DNA from 4 places in the Streptomyces sp. NPDC056987 genome. Region 4 is predicted to be linked to each of the others. Evidence: riboswitches for the same ligand, from Rfam matches in the RefSeq annotation. Region 4 holds a riboswitch; each other region holds the start of a gene.
The links. A riboswitch is a leader RNA that binds a small molecule or an ion and turns the genes downstream of it on or off. The one in region 4 is predicted to bind cobalamin.
Positions count from the first base shown of each region.

Region 1 (4,150 bases), on a different contig from region 4:
CGGGCTCCGCCGCCAGCGCGTCCACATCGGTGAAGTTCGACATGAGGGGTACGGCGCAGACCGCGATCCGCAGCACGTCCTCGCCGTACGGGGGAGCCACCACCGACTCGCGCAGGGCGCCGCGCAGCGAGACCCGCAGCCCGTCCTCCTCGTCGATGCCCAGACCGTGCCGGAAGGGCAGCACCCCGAGCGTCGCCCGCCCGGTCAGCCCGCGCAGCATGTCGAGCCCCGGCTCCAGCAGCGACACGTCGCCCCGGAACTTGTTGACGAGATACCCCGCGACCAGCGCCTGGTCCTCGGGGCTCAGCAGCGCGGTCGTCCCGAAGAAGGAGGCGAACACCCCGCCCCGGTCGATGTCCCCGACCACGACCACCGGCAGCCGCGCGGCCCGCGCGATGCCCATGTTCACGATGTCCGTCCGGCGCAGATTGATCTCCGCCGGGCTGCCGGCGCCCTCGCAGATCACGGCGTCGTACGTGGACCGCAGCTCCGCCAGGCACTCCAGAACCGGCCCGAGCAGCGCCTCCTGCCTGCCTCCGTGGTAGCCGCGTGCACTCAGTTCCCCGACGGGCTTCCCCATCAGCACCACCTGGCTGCTGCGGTCGCTGCCCGGCTTGAGCAGGACGGGGTTCATCAGCGCGGTCGGCTCCACCCGCGCGGCCTGTGCCTGCATCGCCTGGGCGCGCCCGATCTCCGCCCCTTCGCGCGTCACGAACGAGTTCAGCGACATGTTCTGGCCCTTGAACGGCGCGACCTTCACGCCCTGGCGCACCAGCCAGCGGCAGATCCCCGCCGTGACGACGCTCTTGCCCGCGTCGGAGGTCGTCCCGGCGATCAGCAGCCCTCCGCCGAGCCCCGCGCCACCGCTGTTCCGGCTCATCCAGGCCTCCCGGTACGCATCGCCCCGTACACGAATCGGCCCGTCACGCAGGCCGCGAGAGCCAGCACGTTGACCCGGCCGGCCAGCCGTACGGCGCGCTCGATGTCCGGGACCCCGACGGGGCGCCCCGTGCCGTTCAGGACGGGCCGGTGCTCCACCCGCCCGCCGTACGCGAGGGTCCCGCCGAGCCGTACGCCCAGCGCCCCGGCGAACGACGCCTCCACGGGGCCCGCGTTGGGGCTCGGATGGCGGTGCGCGTCCTGCCGCAGGGCCCGCAGCGCGCCTCGGCGGTCCGGGCCCGCGGCGACGGCCAGCGCGGCGGTCAGCCGGGCGCCCGGCCACCCCACGACGTCGTCGAGGCGGGCCGACGCCCAGCCGAACCGGCGGTAACGGGCGCTCTTGTGACCCACCATCGCGTCCAGCGTGTTCACGGCGCGGAACCCCACGAGCCCCGGCGTCCCGGCGAGCGCGCCCCACACCAGGGCGCCGACGACGGCGTCGGAGGTGTTCTCGGCGACGGACTCCACGACGGCGCGCGCGATCTGGTCCTCGTCCAGGGAGTACGGGTCACGCCCGCACAGATGCGGCAGTCGCCCGCGGGCCCCTTCGAGGTCCCCGGCGGTGAGCGCCGCGCCGACGGCCCGTGCCTCCCGGCCCAGCGAAGTGCCCCCCACCACGGCCCAGGTGGCGGCGGCGGTCAGCGTCACGGCGGCGGCGGGCCGCTCGCGTACCGCCGCCGCGGCCAGTGCCGCGACCCCGGCGGCGGCTCCGGCGCAGAGCGCGGTGTGCAGCGCGCCGCGGCCCCGGTGGTCGCGCCACAGCGCGCGCTCGACAGCTCCCGCGGCCCGGCCGAAGGCGGCCACCGGATGTCCCCGGCGCGGATCGCCGAACAGCCGGTCGGCCAGGAGCCCGAGGGTGGCACCGTACGCGAAGATCCGCTCGGCGGCAGGGGCGGCCCGGCCGCCGCCGCGCGCGGCGGCAGAACCGCAGCCAGGCATGGCGAAGTGTCCTCACTCAGGGTCCGCGCCCCGGCTCGACGTACGTGATGCGACGGCGAGAGTTCCTGGCTCCTGGAGGCGAGGCTCACAGTGACAGTGGCGGGACCGCGCCGGATTCGCACCGGCTTCCTCTGCTGCCGTCGTCAATGGCCCCGGAAGTCCACCACGCCGCGCAGGACCCGTCAACTCATCCTTGACCTGCGGCGGGACAGTGTGCGGAGCCCCACACCGGACCGGTCGGCCGATGCGGGGCTCCCGCGGGGACGTGCGTGGCGCGTGTGGCGCGTATGGCGTGCGTGACGGTCAGGCCACGATGAGGCTGATCCCGTACGCGACGGCTCCGGCGCAGAGCGCGAAGCACAGGTAGGCGCCGGCGCGGGCGGTGAGGGGCGCCGGTCCGGTGGCGGGGGTGGAGGCGGCGGTCGAGGTCCCGGCCTGGCCCTGCGCGGGCGCGGAACCCCGCTTGGCGAGGCCCACGACGCCCAGGCTGAAGAGGCCCACGAGGGCGACGGTCGCCACGAGGCTGACGCCGAAGACGGAGCCGAGTGCTGCCCAGTCGATGTCCATGCGGTCGCTTCCTGAGAGGTGGCGCGGAGAGATGAGGCGGAGAGGAGGAGCGGCGCTAAGAGGCGGCGCGGATCACACCGTGGCGCGGCGGGCGGGCTCGCCGCTCTGGTCCGCCGGGGCGGGGATGGTGGCCGAGAGGTCCTGGCCCGCGGCGCCCGCCGGGGGAGGCGGGGTGACGGCCGCGACGGCGGCGGTCACCACACCGGCCGGCTCACCGGTCCGGCCCGAGCCGCCGTCGGCGACGGCTTCGTCGGCGTTGACGTTGGTGTGGTCGACGGGCTTGCGGCGCGAGGCGAGCCAGATCCCGGCGGAGCCCGCGATCAGCAGCACCGCGACGACGACGATGCCCCAGGTGCCCTGGCCGGTCAGGAACTCGGCGCCGGCGGCGACCAGACCCGCGGCCGGGAGCGTCAGCCCCCAGGCGACGAACATCCGCGTGGCCGTGGACCAGCGCACCACCCCGCCCTTGCGGCCGAGCCCCGCGCCCATGACGGCGCCGGAGCAGGACTGCGTGGTGGAGAGCGAGAAGCCGAGGTGCGAGGAGGCCAGGATGACCGTCGCGGCGCTGGTCTGGGCGGCGAAGCCCTGCTGCGGCTGGAGGTCGGTGAGGCCGGTGCCCATGGTGCGGATGATGCGCCAGCCGCCCAGGTACGTGCCGAGCGCGATCGCGATCCCGGCGGAGACGATGACCCACAGGGGCGGGTTGGAGCCGGGGGCGAGAACGCCGCCGGTGACCAGCGCGAGCGTGATGACGCCCATGGTCTTCTGCGCGTCGTTGGTGCCGTGGGCCAGGGAGACGAGCCCGGCGGAGGCGATCTGCCCGGCCCGGTAACCCTTGGCGGTGACCCGGTCGTCGCCGTCGTTGACGGCCTGGCCGATCCGGTACGTCAGCCGCGTCGCGAGGAGGGCGGCGAGCCCGGCGACGACGGGGGCGGCGAGCGCGGGGATCAGGACCTTGGTGATGACGACCCCGCCGTTGACGCCCGAGGCGCCGACGGACATCAGGGTCGCGCCGATCAGGCCGCCGAAGAGAGCGTGGGAGGAGCTGGACGGGAGTCCGAGCAGCCAGGTGAAGAGATTCCACAGGATGGCGCCGACGAGCGCCGCGAAGATGACTTCGGTTCTGATGCCCTGTTCGTTGATGAGCCCGCCGGAGATCGTCTTGGCGACCTCCACGGACAGGAACGCGCCGACGAGATTCAGGACCGCGGACATGCCCACCGCGACCTTGGGCTTCAGAGCGCCGGTCGAGATGGTCGTCGCCATCGCGTTGGCGGTGTCGTGGAAACCGTTCGTGAAATCGAACACGAGCGCTGTCACGATCACGATCGCGAGCAGCAGTGTGATGTGTTCCATTGACCCAGGACCCAGGCAATCGTTCGACGTCGGTGGCCTCGGTGAACGTAGGGAGTCAGGGTGAACGGAAGATGAACTAGGTGGGTCTTCGGGGTGACTCACCCCGTGAGGTTGACGGCGGGGCCTGGCAGGATCGCCGTATGACGGATGACGGGACCGGCGAACACGGCGAACTGGCGGACGAGCGAGGCGAGATGACGGGCGCGCGGGGCGTGGCGGAGGGCCGGACGGAGGCCGGTCGGGGGGCCGGTCAGGAGGCTCTGGAACGGGCCTGGGCGGAGCTCGTCGACACAGCCCGCAGAACGGCCGCGGAGGGCCTGGTCGTCGGCACCTCGGGCAATGTCTCCGT
Region 1 is NZ_JBHURV010000010.1:193,009-197,158, forward strand. Features, by position in the region: gene ACFTZC_RS14725 (cobyric acid synthase) at 1-880, opposite strand, end outside; gene ACFTZC_RS14730 (cobalamin biosynthesis protein) at 877-1,878, opposite strand; cobalamin riboswitch at 1,915-2,035, opposite strand; gene ACFTZC_RS14735 (hypothetical protein) at 2,182-2,445, opposite strand; gene ACFTZC_RS14740 (anion permease) at 2,518-3,801, opposite strand; gene ACFTZC_RS14745 (class II aldolase/adducin family protein) at 3,996-4,150, shown strand, end outside.
Region 1: linked by a shared signal. The riboswitch ahead of ACFTZC_RS14730 (cobalamin biosynthesis protein) and the one ahead of ACFTZC_RS34230 (ribonucleoside-diphosphate reductase subunit alpha) in region 4 are both predicted to bind cobalamin.

Region 2 (4,150 bases), on a different contig from region 4:
CCCGCCCACCGGCGGGGGCTGGCCCGCTCGATCGTCGAGCGGATGGAGTCGGCGGGCGGCCGGGCCGTGATCGTCTCGCGTCCCGGCGAGGGCACGACCGTACGGCTGGAGTGGCCCCGTGCCTGACCAGCCGAAGGCGGGTACTCCGGGTACGCCGGGCACTCCGGGCGCTGTTGACGCGGCTGGCGTCCCGGCGGACATCCCGGCGGACATCCCGGCGGACATCCCGGCGGACGTCGCGGCCGATGTCCCTGCGGACATCCCGGCCGCCGACCCGCTGACCGACCGGATCGCCCGTGACATGCGCGCCGGGCTGCGCGTGGCCGGGCTGTTCATCCTCACCGCCGTGCACCTCGGGCTGGCGCTGCCCGCCCTCCTCGCCAGTCTGCGCGGTTACGACCGGCCCTGGGTCCAGCTCTTCGCGTTCACCCTGCTCACCCTCCTCATCATGGTGGACGCGCTGCTCGGCGCCGACGGGCGCGGCCGACCACGCCCATGGGTCGTGCTCGGTCTGACCTGCGCCCTCGTGGCGTCGGCCGTCTCCACCGGCCGGCTGCCCGTGGCGGACTTCATCGGGACCCCGCACTGGACATTCCTGGAGATCGGCTGGTTCGGGGTGCTGCTGCTCTTCGACGCCGGGCTGCGGCCGACACTCGTCTTCATCGGCGGCCATCTCGTCCTCACCTTGACGCAGTTGCTGCTCGCGGGGGTGCCGACCCGGCAGGCCGCCTCCGGCATGGCCGTCAGCGCCCTGGCCATCTGCACCTTCCAGGTCGCCGCCGCGATGCTCGCCCGCTCGCTCGGTGACTGCGCCGCCGCCGCGAGCGCCACCGCGCGCGAGCAGGAGCGCGTCCGTACGGAGGCCGCCGTCGCCGCGCAGGTCCACGCCGACCAGCGGGCCCGCTACGCCGAACTGGACCGTTCCGTCATGCCGTTGCTGACCGGGCTCGCCGACGGCTCGCTCGACCCGGGGGACGAGGCCGCCCGGCGCCGCTCCGCCGTCGAGGCCGCCCGGCTCAGACGGCTCTTCGCGGAACGCGACCACGCGCACGATCCGCTGCTCCACGAACTGCGCGCCGGTATCGACGTCGCCGAACGCCACGGCGTCGACGTACAGCTCGCCGTACGCGGGGCCTGCGCCCCGGTCGACCGGCGGCTGCGCCGCGCGCTCACCGAGCCCGTGCTGGCCGCGCTCGCGACCGCCGAGCGCGACGCCCGCGCCACGGTCGTGCGTGGCGGCGGCCTGGTGCGGGTGAGTGTGGTGACCGACTGCCCGGCGACGGGGCCGACGGAGATCCCCGAACCGACCGAGCCGGGGGTACGGGTGCGCACGGTGCGCAGCGAGGGGCGGCTGCTGGTGGAGGCGTCGTGCACCCTCGACGGCCCGGACGACACCCCCGAGGACGCGCTCACCGCGTCACAGCTCGTCCAGTGACGTCAGCCCGTCCTGAATGGCCCGCGCGACCAGGTTCGCCTTGGTCGTCGCGGGCCGCCCCGCGTTGGCGTACTTGATGCGCACCCGCTCCAGATACGTGTTCACCGTACGGACCGAGAGCCCCAGGCTCGCCCCGACCATCGCCTTGGACTCCGACTGGAACCACTCCAGCAGCACCTCCACCTCGCGCGGCGTCAGCGCGGGCCGCCCCTTCCGGGCGTCGCTGCCGAACGCCCCGGCCAGCGCGGGCGGTGTGTACGGGCGGCAGTCGGCCGCCGCCAGCGTCGCCGCCATGAGGTGCCGTTCGCCCTCGGCCTTGGTGAGGTACGTGAACGCCCCCAGGTCCAGGCAGGTCAGCGCGGTCTCCTGGCTGTCCTGCATCGTGTAGACGATGACCTGCCGTTCGCCCGCGACGAGTTGGCGCAGTTCGGGGTAGGCGGGCACCCCGTGAGCGAGCTGGAGGTCGAGCACCACCACATCCGCGTCCCGTCCCGGCCCCGTCGTCGCCACCGACAGGTCCGGCCCCTTGGCGGTCACCGCGATGGGCCGCTCCGACGCCGCGTACCAGGACTCGATGCCCGCGAGGACCACGGGATGGTCGTCGATCAGAGCGACACTCACGGGCGAGGTTTCCGGCATGCCTCATTGTCCGCCGCCCCCGTTCCCGCCGATCGCCGCCGGGTGGAAAGCGCCGGAAAGTGCTGGTGTGGGGCGGAAAACCGCCTGTGATAGCTTGCCGAGGCCAGTCGAACCCATGTACGTGGGTCAGGGAATCCGGTGGGAATCCGGAGCTGACGCGCAGCGGTGAGGGCGACGGGCGGGGCATCGGCCACTGGACGGCAGTCCGGGAAGGCGCCTCCGTCCGGGTGACCCCGAGTCCGAAGACCTGCTGGCGGCCTCCGTCCGCGTCCTGTGGCGGGGGAGCACCGTACGACCGGGCTCCGCGCATGAGCCCTCGACGCAGAGGAACGACTCCGTGCCGATCGCACGCCTCGCCCGCCGTGCCACCCCTTTCCTCGCCGCCGGCGCCCTGCTGCTCACCGGCTGCGGTACCGGCCCGGACTCCGGAGCTGATTCCGCTTCCGGTTCCGCATCCAATTCAGGTTCCGGTTCCGGTTCCGCCCGGGCCGCCGGCTATCCCCGTACCGTCACCAACTGCGGTCGGGAGGTACGGATCGAGGCGCCGCCTGAGCGGGCCGTCTCGCTCAACCAGGGCACCACGGAGATCATGCTCTCCCTCGGCCTCGGCGACCGCATGGCCGGGACCGCCACCTGGACCGACCCGCTGCCGAAGAGCCTGGAGAAGGAGAACGCAGGGGTCGAGCGGCTGGCGGACAACAGCCCCTCCTTCGAGAAGGTCCTGGACGCCGAGCCCGACTTCGTCGCCGCCTCCTTCGAGTCCACCCTGGGCAAGGGCGGCGTGGCCACGCGCGCACAGTTCGAGGAGGTGGGCGTACCGGCGTACGTCTCGCCGTCCGACTGCGCCAAGGACAACACCGGCGACACCGACGGATCCCGCGCGACGCCGCTGACGATGGAGGACGTCTACGGCGAGATCCGCGATCTGGCCACGGTGTTCGGCGTCGAGGAGCGCGGTGCCCGGCTCGTCGCGGGGCTGAAGGACCGGATGGCGAAGGCGGTCGCCGGGATCGACGCGAAGAAGGCGAAGGACACCACCGTCCTGTACTGGTTCGCCAACTCCGAGGCCCCCTTCATGGGCGGCTGCTGCGGCGCGCCCGGCATCATCACCGACGCCGTCGGCGCCGAGAACGTCTTCGACGACACCCACGACGAATGGCCGCAGATCAACTGGGAGACGGTCGCCGACCGCGACCCCGCCTTCCTCGTGATCGGCGACCTCACCCGTAAGTCGCAGACGGCCGAGTCGGCGGCGAAGAAGATCGAGTTCCTGGAGACCAACCCGGTCACCAGGGTCATGGACGCGGTGAAGCACCAGCGGTACGTACGCCTCAGCGGCCAGGCGATGAACCCGAGCATCCGCACCGTGGAGGGCGTCGAGCAGGTGGCGGCGGCGCTGCGCGCGTACGCACCCGCCAAGTGACCACCGCGGAACGGGCGTCGCGGACGCCCGCCGAAGGGAGCCCGACGCCGCCGGACCCCGGCGGCTCCCGCGGGGGCCGGCGGGCCGCGGCCTGGATCCGCCCGGTGGGGTGGGCCTGCGGCCTCGCCGCGCTCGCCTTCTCCGTCGCCGTGGCGATCACCATCGGGCCCGCGGACATCCGTGTCGGAGACGTCTGGTCGGTCGTCGGCGCGCACCTGGGCCGGGGCGAGTCGCAGCTCACCCCGATCCGCGACGGCATCGTCTGGAACCTGCGGCTGCCGCGCACCCTGCTGGCGGCCGTCTGCGGCGCCGGGCTCGCGGTGTGCGGCGCGATCATGCAGTCCCTGCTCCGCAATCCGCTCGCCGACCCCTTCGTCCTCGGCGTCTCCTCGGGAGCCTCCACCGGCGCGGTCCTGGTGGTCGTGCTCGGGGTCGGGGGAGGGGCGCTGTCGGTCTCGGGCGGGGCGTTCCTCGGCGCGCTCTGCTCGTTCGGGATGGTGCTGCTGCTCAGCCACACGCTCGGCGGGACGACCGACCGGGTGGTGCTCTCCGGCGTGGCCGCGATGCAGCTCTTCTCCGCCCTCACCTCCTTCGTCGTCCTGACCGCCGCCGACGCGGAGACCACCCGCGGGGTGCTGTTCTGGCTGCTCGGC
Region 2 is NZ_JBHURV010000021.1:45,698-49,847, forward strand. Features, by position in the region: gene ACFTZC_RS23570 (sensor histidine kinase) at 1-126, shown strand, start outside; gene ACFTZC_RS23575 (hypothetical protein) at 119-1,435, shown strand; gene ACFTZC_RS23580 (DNA-binding response regulator) at 1,418-2,056, opposite strand; cobalamin riboswitch at 2,162-2,344, shown strand; gene ACFTZC_RS23585 (ABC transporter substrate-binding protein) at 2,412-3,497, shown strand; gene ACFTZC_RS23590 (FecCD family ABC transporter permease) at 3,494-4,150, shown strand, end outside.
Region 2: linked by a shared signal. The riboswitch ahead of ACFTZC_RS23585 (ABC transporter substrate-binding protein) and the one ahead of ACFTZC_RS34230 (ribonucleoside-diphosphate reductase subunit alpha) in region 4 are both predicted to bind cobalamin.

Region 3 (4,150 bases), on a different contig from region 4:
CCACAGGACGTGCGTGGGCACCGCAGCGAACAATCACTGCCCTCGGCGGCCAGCCGAAATCACATTGGCTGCGCCCCTTGGCCAGCTCCGCCTCCAGTTGGGCGAACTGCTTGTCGCTCAGCCTCGGCAGTGACGCCGGCCCCTGTGACCGCAGAGCGCGCGGACCGCCTCGTCCCACATCTGCCGCCAGCGCTGCACTGAACGAACGCTGACCCGTAGGTCCTTGGCGATCACCGAGCTCGCCTCGCCCCGGGCGAACCCCTCAGCCGCCTTGAGCCGTAACTCCTCGCGGAACTGCTGCCGTTCGGCGGTCAGCCCGCCCCCTTGTGGATACCGCGTGCCCCGGTGATACCGCACGAGCGACGAGCCGTCAGTCCCTACGACTCCACAAGTTCAACCTCAGTAGGAGAGGCTCTCGACGGTAAAAGTGACCTCCGCCTCACCGTTCGTGCCCCGGACGGTCCTGGTCTGCTGCCCAGTCTTGTCGTGGTGCGAGTCCCACACGATGCTGCCGTTCACGTCGACATCGTCGACCGGCGCGAAGATTCCGTCGTAGTCCAGCAAGAGGACGTCGATGCCGAGGATGCCGTCGGGAGCTTGGACCCAGTAGTCCTTGGGCGTCAGCATTCAACGGACACAGCGGCTGGCGGTTGCTGTCCCGCTCGTGCCGTCGGGCGCCGGACATCAGACGGGCGGTCCAGCATGCCGGAAGTCCGTGCGTTCCTCGCTTGAGCTGCCGATCCTGGGCTGCCGTCCTTCAGGTGACTCCGTGCTCCGGAAAGCGACCGGGCTCAGCCACTTCGACCGCACCTACCTCAACCGCCCGGCAGATCGAGTGTTTCATCGCGAGGACGCCCTACTCCGGGTGGTCCGCGTACGGACGCCACCCGTGGCCGCAACCCGAGCAGACCATGTCCGCAGGGTGCCCCCATCGTCCCCCAGATCTGGAGTTCCTGGGACTGGCAGGCCGGGCGGGCCAGAATCTCCGTGGTCGCCTCTGCCGTCCGCGCTGACGCTGCAAGGCGGTCTTTTGTCGCGACGAGGGAGCTGACGTGGTTCCGGCCCGCAACTATGGGAGAGACCGTGCAGAACCATCAAGCGGGTTCCTCGGCTCGGGCTCGGGGTTCCGGCGAGGCGGTAGGAGCCAGTACCGGTCCCGGCGATCGCGCCGTTGAAGGCCGGGCGGGAGTTCTCGCGCTCCGTGTCAGATTCCGGAATGTGAACACGCTCGACCAAAGGGCTGTCCACACTCTAGCCTGGCCATGCAGCTGGTTCGCCCTGCCCTCCAGGCAGACGCGTCGTAAGAGGGAACCCGGTGGGAATCCGGGACTGCCCCGCAGCGGTGAGTGGGAACGACCGCCGTCATACGCACTGGATCCGACGTACAGGGTCCGGGAAGCGACGGCCAGTAGGTGTCTTCCTCAGGAAGGCGTGCTCGCGAGTCCGAAGACCTGCCCGTTGCCCGTGTGCGAACCATTCGTGCGCGGAGATCCCGGTGACCTCGTGGGCGGGTCGGCGTACATATCAGGCGGATGACCGCGCTGTGCCGCGCGAGGTCGGGTCCGTCCGGTTCGTCACCCCTTCGCGCTCGCGTCCTGTCCCGGGATTCCAGGGAGATATCTCGCGAAGGAGATTTCCGTGACAACGAAGTCCGCAGCCGCGGCAGCACGGGCCACCGTGTACGGCTACCCCCGCCAGGGCCCGAACCGGGAACTCAAGAAGGCGATCGAGGGCTACTGGAAGGGCCGCGTCACCGCCGACGCCCTGCAGGCGACCGCCGCCGAGCTCCGGCGGAGCAACTGGCGGCACCTCTCCGACGCCAGGATCGACGAGGTGCCGACCGGTGACTTCTCGTACTACGACCAGGTCCTCGACACCACCGTCATGGTGGGCGCGATCCCCGACCGGCACCGCGCCGCCGTCCAGGCCGACGCGCTGGACGGCTACTTCGCCATGGCCCGCGGTACCCAGGAGATCGCTCCCCTGGAGATGACCAAGTGGTTCGACACCAACTACCACTACCTGGTCCCCGAACTGGGCCCCGACACCGTCTTCACGGCCGACTCCACCAAGCAGGTCGCCGAGCTGAAAGAAGCCCTCACCCAGGGACTCACCCCCCGGCCCGTGCTGGTCGGACCCGTCACGTACCTCCTGCTCGCCAAGCCTGCTCCCGGCGCGCCCGCGGGCTTCGAACCGCTGATGCTCCTGGACCGGCTGCTTCCTGTGTACGCCGAAGTCCTCGCCGACCTGCGCGCGGCCGGCGCCGAGTGGGTCCAGCTCGACGAGCCCGCCCTCGTGCAGGACCGCACCCCGGCCGAACTGAAGGCCGCCGAGCGCGCCTACCGTGAGCTCGGCGGTCACGCCGACCGGCCGAAGGTGCTCGTCGCCTCCTACTTCGACCGGCTCGGCGACGCCCTGCCGGTGCTGGCCAAGGCGCCGGTGGACGGGCTGGCGCTGGACTTCACCGGGGCCGCCGCCGCCAACCTGAACGCCCTGGCCGCCGTCGGCGGACTGCCCGGCAAGCGCCTGGTCGCCGGTGTCGTCAATGGCCGCAACATCTGGATCAACGACTTGGAGAAGTCGCTGTCCACTCTCGGCACCCTCCTCGGGCTCGCCGACCGCGTCGATGTCGCCGCCTCCTGCTCCTTTCTGCACGTCCCGCTGGACGCCACGGCCGAGCGGGACATCGACCCGCAGATCCGGCGCTGGCTGGCCTTCGCCCAGCAGAAGACGGCTGAGATCGTCACGCTCGCCAGGGGCCTCGCCCAGGGCACCGACACCATCACCGGCGAACTCGCCGCCAACCGCGCCGATCTCGCCGCCCGCGCCAGCTCACCCATCACGCGTGACCCCGCCGTGCGAGCCCACTCCGAGGCCGTGACGGACGCCGACGCGCGACGCTCCCGGCCGTACGCCGAACGCGCCGCGGCCCAGCGCTCCCACCTCGGCCTGCCTCTGCTGCCGACCACGACCATCGGCTCGTTCCCGCAGACGACCGAACTGCGCACCGCCCGTGCCAACCTGCGTGCCGGCCGCATCGACTCCGCCGGGTACGAGGAGCGCATCAAGGCGGAGATCCAGGAGGTCATCTCCTTCCAGGAGAAGATCGGCATCGATGTCCTGGTGCACGGCGAGCCCGAGCGCAACGACATGGTGCAGTACTTCGCCGAACAGCTCACCGGCTACCTCGCCACCCAGCACGGCTGGGTCCAGTCCTACGGCACCCGGTACGTCCGCCCGCCGATCCTCGCCGGGGACATCTCCCGCCCCGAGCCGATGACCGTACGCTGGACGTCCTACGCCCAGTCGCTGAGCGACCGCCCGGTCAAGGGCATGCTCACCGGCCCGGTCACCATGCTTGCCTGGTCCTTCGTCCGCGACGACCAACCCCTCGGCGACACCGCCCGCCAGGTCGCCCTCGCCCTGCGCGACGAGGTGAACGACCTGGAGGCGGCCGGGACCTCGGTCATCCAGGTGGACGAGCCCGCGCTACGCGAGACCCTGCCTCTGCGGGCCGCCGACCGCGCGGCGTACCTGGCGTGGGCGACGGAGGCGTTCCGGCTCACCACAGCCGGAGTGCGGCCGGACACCCAGATCCACACGCACATGTGCTACGCCGAGTTCGGCGACATCGTGCAGGCGATCGATGATCTCGACGCCGACGTCATCAGCCTGGAGGCCGCCCGCTCCCACATGCAGGTCGCCCGCGAACTCGCCGCCCACGGCTACCCGCGCGAGGCCGGGCCGGGTGTCTACGACATCCACTCCCCGCGCGTGCCGAGCACGGATGAGGCTGCGGAGCTCCTGCGAACCGGACTGAAGGCCATCCCCGCCGAGCGGCTGTGGGTCAACCCCGACTGCGGGCTGAAGACCCGCGGCTGGCCCGAGACCCACGCATCCCTGGAGAACCTGGCCGCCGCCGCCCGCGCGGTCCGCGAGGAACTCACCGCGTCCTGACCGCAAGCCCGGTCGGCTGGGGGAGGAAGCATCCGCCTTCCTCCCCCAGCCCCCGGCTTGAGAGAGAGCAGCAGCCCATGGCTCTCGGCATCCCCAGTACAAGCGCGGACAGAGCACTGTCCATTCGTGACCTCCTCGCACGAGGAGGTCACTCTTACTCCTTCGAATTCATGCCCCCCGCGCAGCACGGCCG
Region 3 is NZ_JBHURV010000060.1:30,880-35,029, reverse strand. Features, by position in the region: gene ACFTZC_RS39565 (hypothetical protein) at 118-234, opposite strand; gene ACFTZC_RS39560 (hypothetical protein) at 400-627, opposite strand; cobalamin riboswitch at 1,271-1,474, shown strand; gene metE (5-methyltetrahydropteroyltriglutamate--homocysteine S-methyltransferase) at 1,639-3,957, shown strand; gene ACFTZC_RS39550 (SDR family NAD(P)-dependent oxidoreductase) at 4,126-4,150, opposite strand, start outside.
Region 3: linked by a shared signal. The riboswitch ahead of metE (5-methyltetrahydropteroyltriglutamate--homocysteine S-methyltransferase) and the one ahead of ACFTZC_RS34230 (ribonucleoside-diphosphate reductase subunit alpha) in region 4 are both predicted to bind cobalamin.

Region 4 (4,150 bases):
GCTGCGGGATCTCCCACGCCGTACGGAACAGTTCCCGTACCTCCGCCGGGATCCAGCCGAAGCCCGCCACCGAGCCGCTCGCCTCGCGCAGCGCCTCGCGGGTCCGGGCGTCCCAGACGCCGAGCCGCTTCAACTCCTCCACCAGGTAGGAGTTGACCTGGAGGAACTCCCCGGAGAGCGTCTCGCGCTTGAACAGGTTCGAGACCTGCGGCTCGATGCACTCGTACACGCCCGCGATCGACGCGATGGTCGCCGTCGGCGCGATGGCGAGGAGGAGGGAGTTGCGCATGCCGGTCTCCGCGACCCGGGCGCGCAGCGCCGCCCAGCGCTCGGGCCAGTTCAGCGTCACGTCGTAGTGGTCGGGGTGGAGTACCCCGCGCGCCGCGCGCGTCTTGGACCAGGCGGGGAGCGGGCCGTCCCGCTCGGCGAGGTCGCAGGAGGCCTCGTACGCCGCGAGCATGATCCGTTCGGCGAACCGGGTGGAGAGCGCGGCGGCCTCGGGGGAGTCGAAGGGCAGCCGCTTCTTGAAGAAGACGTCCTGGAGGCCCATCGCGCCCAGGCCCACCGGGCGCCACTTGGCGTTGGAGCGGCCGGCCTGCTCGGTCGGGTAGAAGTTGATGTCGACGACCCGGTCGAGGAAGGTGACGGCCGTACGGACGGTCTCGTCCAGCCGCGCCCAGTCGATGTCGCCGGTGGCCGCGTCCACGAACGCGCCCAGGTTGACGGAGCCGAGGTTGCAGACGGCCGTCTCGCCGTCGTCCGTGACCTCCAGGATCTCGGTGCAGAGGTTGGAGGAGTGGACGGTGTGGCCGGGCTCGGCGGTCTGGTTGGCCGTACGGTTCGACGCGTCCTTGAAGGTCATCCAGCCGTTGCCGGTCTGCGCGAGGGTGCGCATCATCCGGCCGTACAGCTCACGGGCCTTGAGGGTCCTGCGCGCGAGACCGTCGGCCTCCGCCTTGCGGTACGCGGCGTCGAAGGCGTCGCCCCACAGGTCGACCAGGTCCGGCACGTCCACGGGGGAGAAGAGCGACCAGACGCCGTCCGCCTCGACCCGGCGCATGAACTCGTCGGGGATCCAGTGCGCGAGATTGAGGTTGTGCGTACGGCGCGCGTCCTCGCCCGTGTTGTCGCGCAGTTCGAGGAACTCCTCCAGGTCCGCGTGCCAGGTCTCCAGGTAGACGCAGGCCGCGCCCTTGCGCCGGCCGCCCTGGTTGACGGCGGCGACGGAGGAGTCGAGGGTCCGCAGGAACGGGACGATGCCGTTGGAGTGGCCGTTCGTCCCCCGGATCAGTGAACCGCGCGAGCGGATACGGGAGTACGAGAGCCCGATCCCGCCCGCGTGCTTCGAGAGCCGCGCCACCTGGTGGTACCGGTCGTAGATCGAGTCCAGCTCGTCCAGCGGCGAGTCCAGCAGGTAGCAGGAGGACATCTGGGGGTGGCGGGTGCCGGAGTTGAAGAGCGTGGGGGAGGAGGGGAGGTAGTCGAGGCGGCTCATCAGCCCGTAGAGCCGCCCGACCTCCGCCACCGCCCGGTCGCTGTCGTCCTCGGCGAGCCCGGCGGCGACGCGCAGCAGGAAGTGCTGCGGCGTCTCGACGACCTGCCGGGTGAGGGGGTGCCGGAGAAGATAGCGGCTGTAGAGGGTGCGCAGCCCGAAGTAGCCGAAGCGGTCGTCGGCGGCCGGGTCGATCAGCGCGTCCAGGCGTGCGGCGTGGCGCGCGACGAAGCCGGCCGTACGGTCCGCGATCAGGCCCTCGCGGTGGCCGGTGGCGACGGACGCGGAGAACGACACGGCGCCCTGGGACGCGGCCTCGTCGGCGATCGTACGGGTGAGCAGCCGGGCGGCGAGCCGGGAGTACGCGGGGTCCTCGGAGATCTGTCCGGCCGCCGCCTCCGTGGCCAGCTCGCGCAGCTCGGCCTCGTCCGAGCGGGCGTTACGGCCGCGCAGCGCGGCGGCGGCGATCCTGCCCGGGTCGGCGTCGGGCAGATCGGCGGTCAGCTCGGTCAGGATCCGCAGCAGCGCGGTGCCGGGGGCGTCGGCCGCCGGTGGCTGCCCGGCTCCGGGCCCCCGCTCGGTCGTTGCTGAAACCGGATCCGCTGGCGCGATGGTCACGTGGTGCTCTCCCTCGCTCGGCTCTGGGCCGCGAGGAGGCACGGGTCCGCGCGCACGGCCGTACGCCCGTCATCGCAGAGGGCAGCACACCGCGCCGCGTCCACCGGCCCAACCGCGAGGCCCGGACGTCTGGGCGCCCGGATCGGTCGAGCCGGACGCACTGCCGGCAGGTGTTCGGACTGGCGGGCGCGACAAAGCGCGCCACAGTACACCGTTGCGGGACAGTTCCGGATTCACACCGGATTCCCCTGCGTCGACAGCGAGGTCGAGCATACATCTGGGGGGCGCGCGCCGCGCCACCCCCCAGATGTTGTGTCGTACGGCGCCGCAGTGCGGGATCGGCGGCGGCTCAGCAGCAGCGGAAGCCCTCGCGCGGATCGGCCTCGCGGGCGTCCGTACGGCTGCGTTCGAAGGCGCGGCGGGTCATGATCCCGCCCGCCGGGTCACCGGCGCCGGCACCTACGCCCGTACCCGTACCCGTGCCCACGCCCGCTCCCGCACCGGCTGCCGCGTCCGCGTGGGCCCGGGCGTGGGCCACGTAGCGCTCGTACGCCGACTCGCCGGTGAACTCCCGTACGTACCAGCGGATCCGCCCGGCCATGTGCCGTACCCGATCCGCCCGGCTCTGGATCCGGGTCATGCCGGGCCCGTTCCCGCCGGGACGCTCTCCCGCTCCCTGGTGGCCTCGGCGGCGGCCAGTTCCGCCTTCTCCTCCTGGGTGGGGATCAGGCCGGCCGGGGCGACGATCTTCGACTCGACGTACGGGACCTCCGCCAGCCGGACGCCCTCCGGATCGCGGATCGCCTTGAAGCAGACCCGTCCGGCGTCCGCGATGACCACGAGGATGAGGACCGCGAAGAGCGCCGAAAGCACCCCGTCCACCGTGGAGTTGGTGACCACGGTGTGCATGTCGTCCATGCTCTTGGCCGGGGCCAGCACCTCGCCCCGGTCGATGGCCGACTGGTACACGTCGCGCTGGGTGAAGAAGCCCACCCTCGGGTCGGACGAGAAGATCTTCTGCCAGCTCGCGGTGAGCGTGACGGCGGCGTCCCAGGCGAGCGGTACGGCCGTCACCCACGCCCACTTCAGGCGGCCGGACTTGACCAGCAGCGTGGTGCAGACGGCGAGCGCCACGGCCGCCAGGAGCTGGTTGGCGATGCCGAAGAGCGGGAAGAGCTGGTTGATGCCGCCCAGCGGGTCATGGACGCCGACCCAGAGGAAGTAGCCCCAGCCGCCGACCACCACCGCGCTGGCGAACCAGACGCCCGGCTTCCAGCTCACCTCGCGCATCGGCTTGTACACGTTGCCGAGCATGTCCTGGAGCATGAAGCGCCCGACACGCGTCCCCGCGTCCACCGTGGTGAGGATGAACAGCGCCTCGAACATGATCGCGAAGTGGTACCAGAACGCCTTCATGGCGGTGCCGCCGACGACGGACGAGAAGATCTCCGCCATGCCGAGGGCGAAGGTCGGTGCCCCGCCCGTCCGCGACAGCAGGCTCGTCTCCTCGACGTCCTTGGCCGCCTGGGCGAGCTGGTCGGGCGAGATGGTGAAGCCCAGGTTGGCGACGGCCTGCGAGGCGGACTCGACCGTACCGCCGATGACCCCGGCCGGGGAGTTGACCGCGAAGTACAGCCCCGGGTCGATGATGCAGGCGGCGATCAGCGCCATGATCGCGACGAACGACTCGGTCAGCATCGCGCCGTAACCGATCATCCGGATCTGGGTCTCCTTCTGGACCATCTTCGGCGTCGTGCCCGAGGAGATCAGCGAGTGGAAACCCGAGAGCGCGCCGCACGCGATGGTGATGAAGACGAACGGGAACATCGACCCGGCGAAGACTGGGCCGTCACCGCGGCTCGCGAAGTCGGTGATCGCCTCCATCTTCATGGTGGGCAGCGCGATCACCACGCCCAGCGCCAGCAGCACGATCGTGCCGACCTTCATGAAGGTCGACAGGTAGTCGCGCGGCGCCAGCAGCATCCACACCGGCAGCACGGAGGCGAGGAAGCCGTACGCGATCATCCAGATGACCAGCGT
Region 4 is NZ_JBHURV010000041.1:72,607-76,756, forward strand. Features, by position in the region: gene ACFTZC_RS34230 (ribonucleoside-diphosphate reductase subunit alpha) at 1-2,110, opposite strand, end outside; cobalamin riboswitch at 2,258-2,426, opposite strand; gene ACFTZC_RS34235 (CstA-like transporter-associated (seleno)protein) at 2,460-2,750, opposite strand; gene ACFTZC_RS34240 (carbon starvation CstA family protein) at 2,747-4,150, opposite strand, start outside.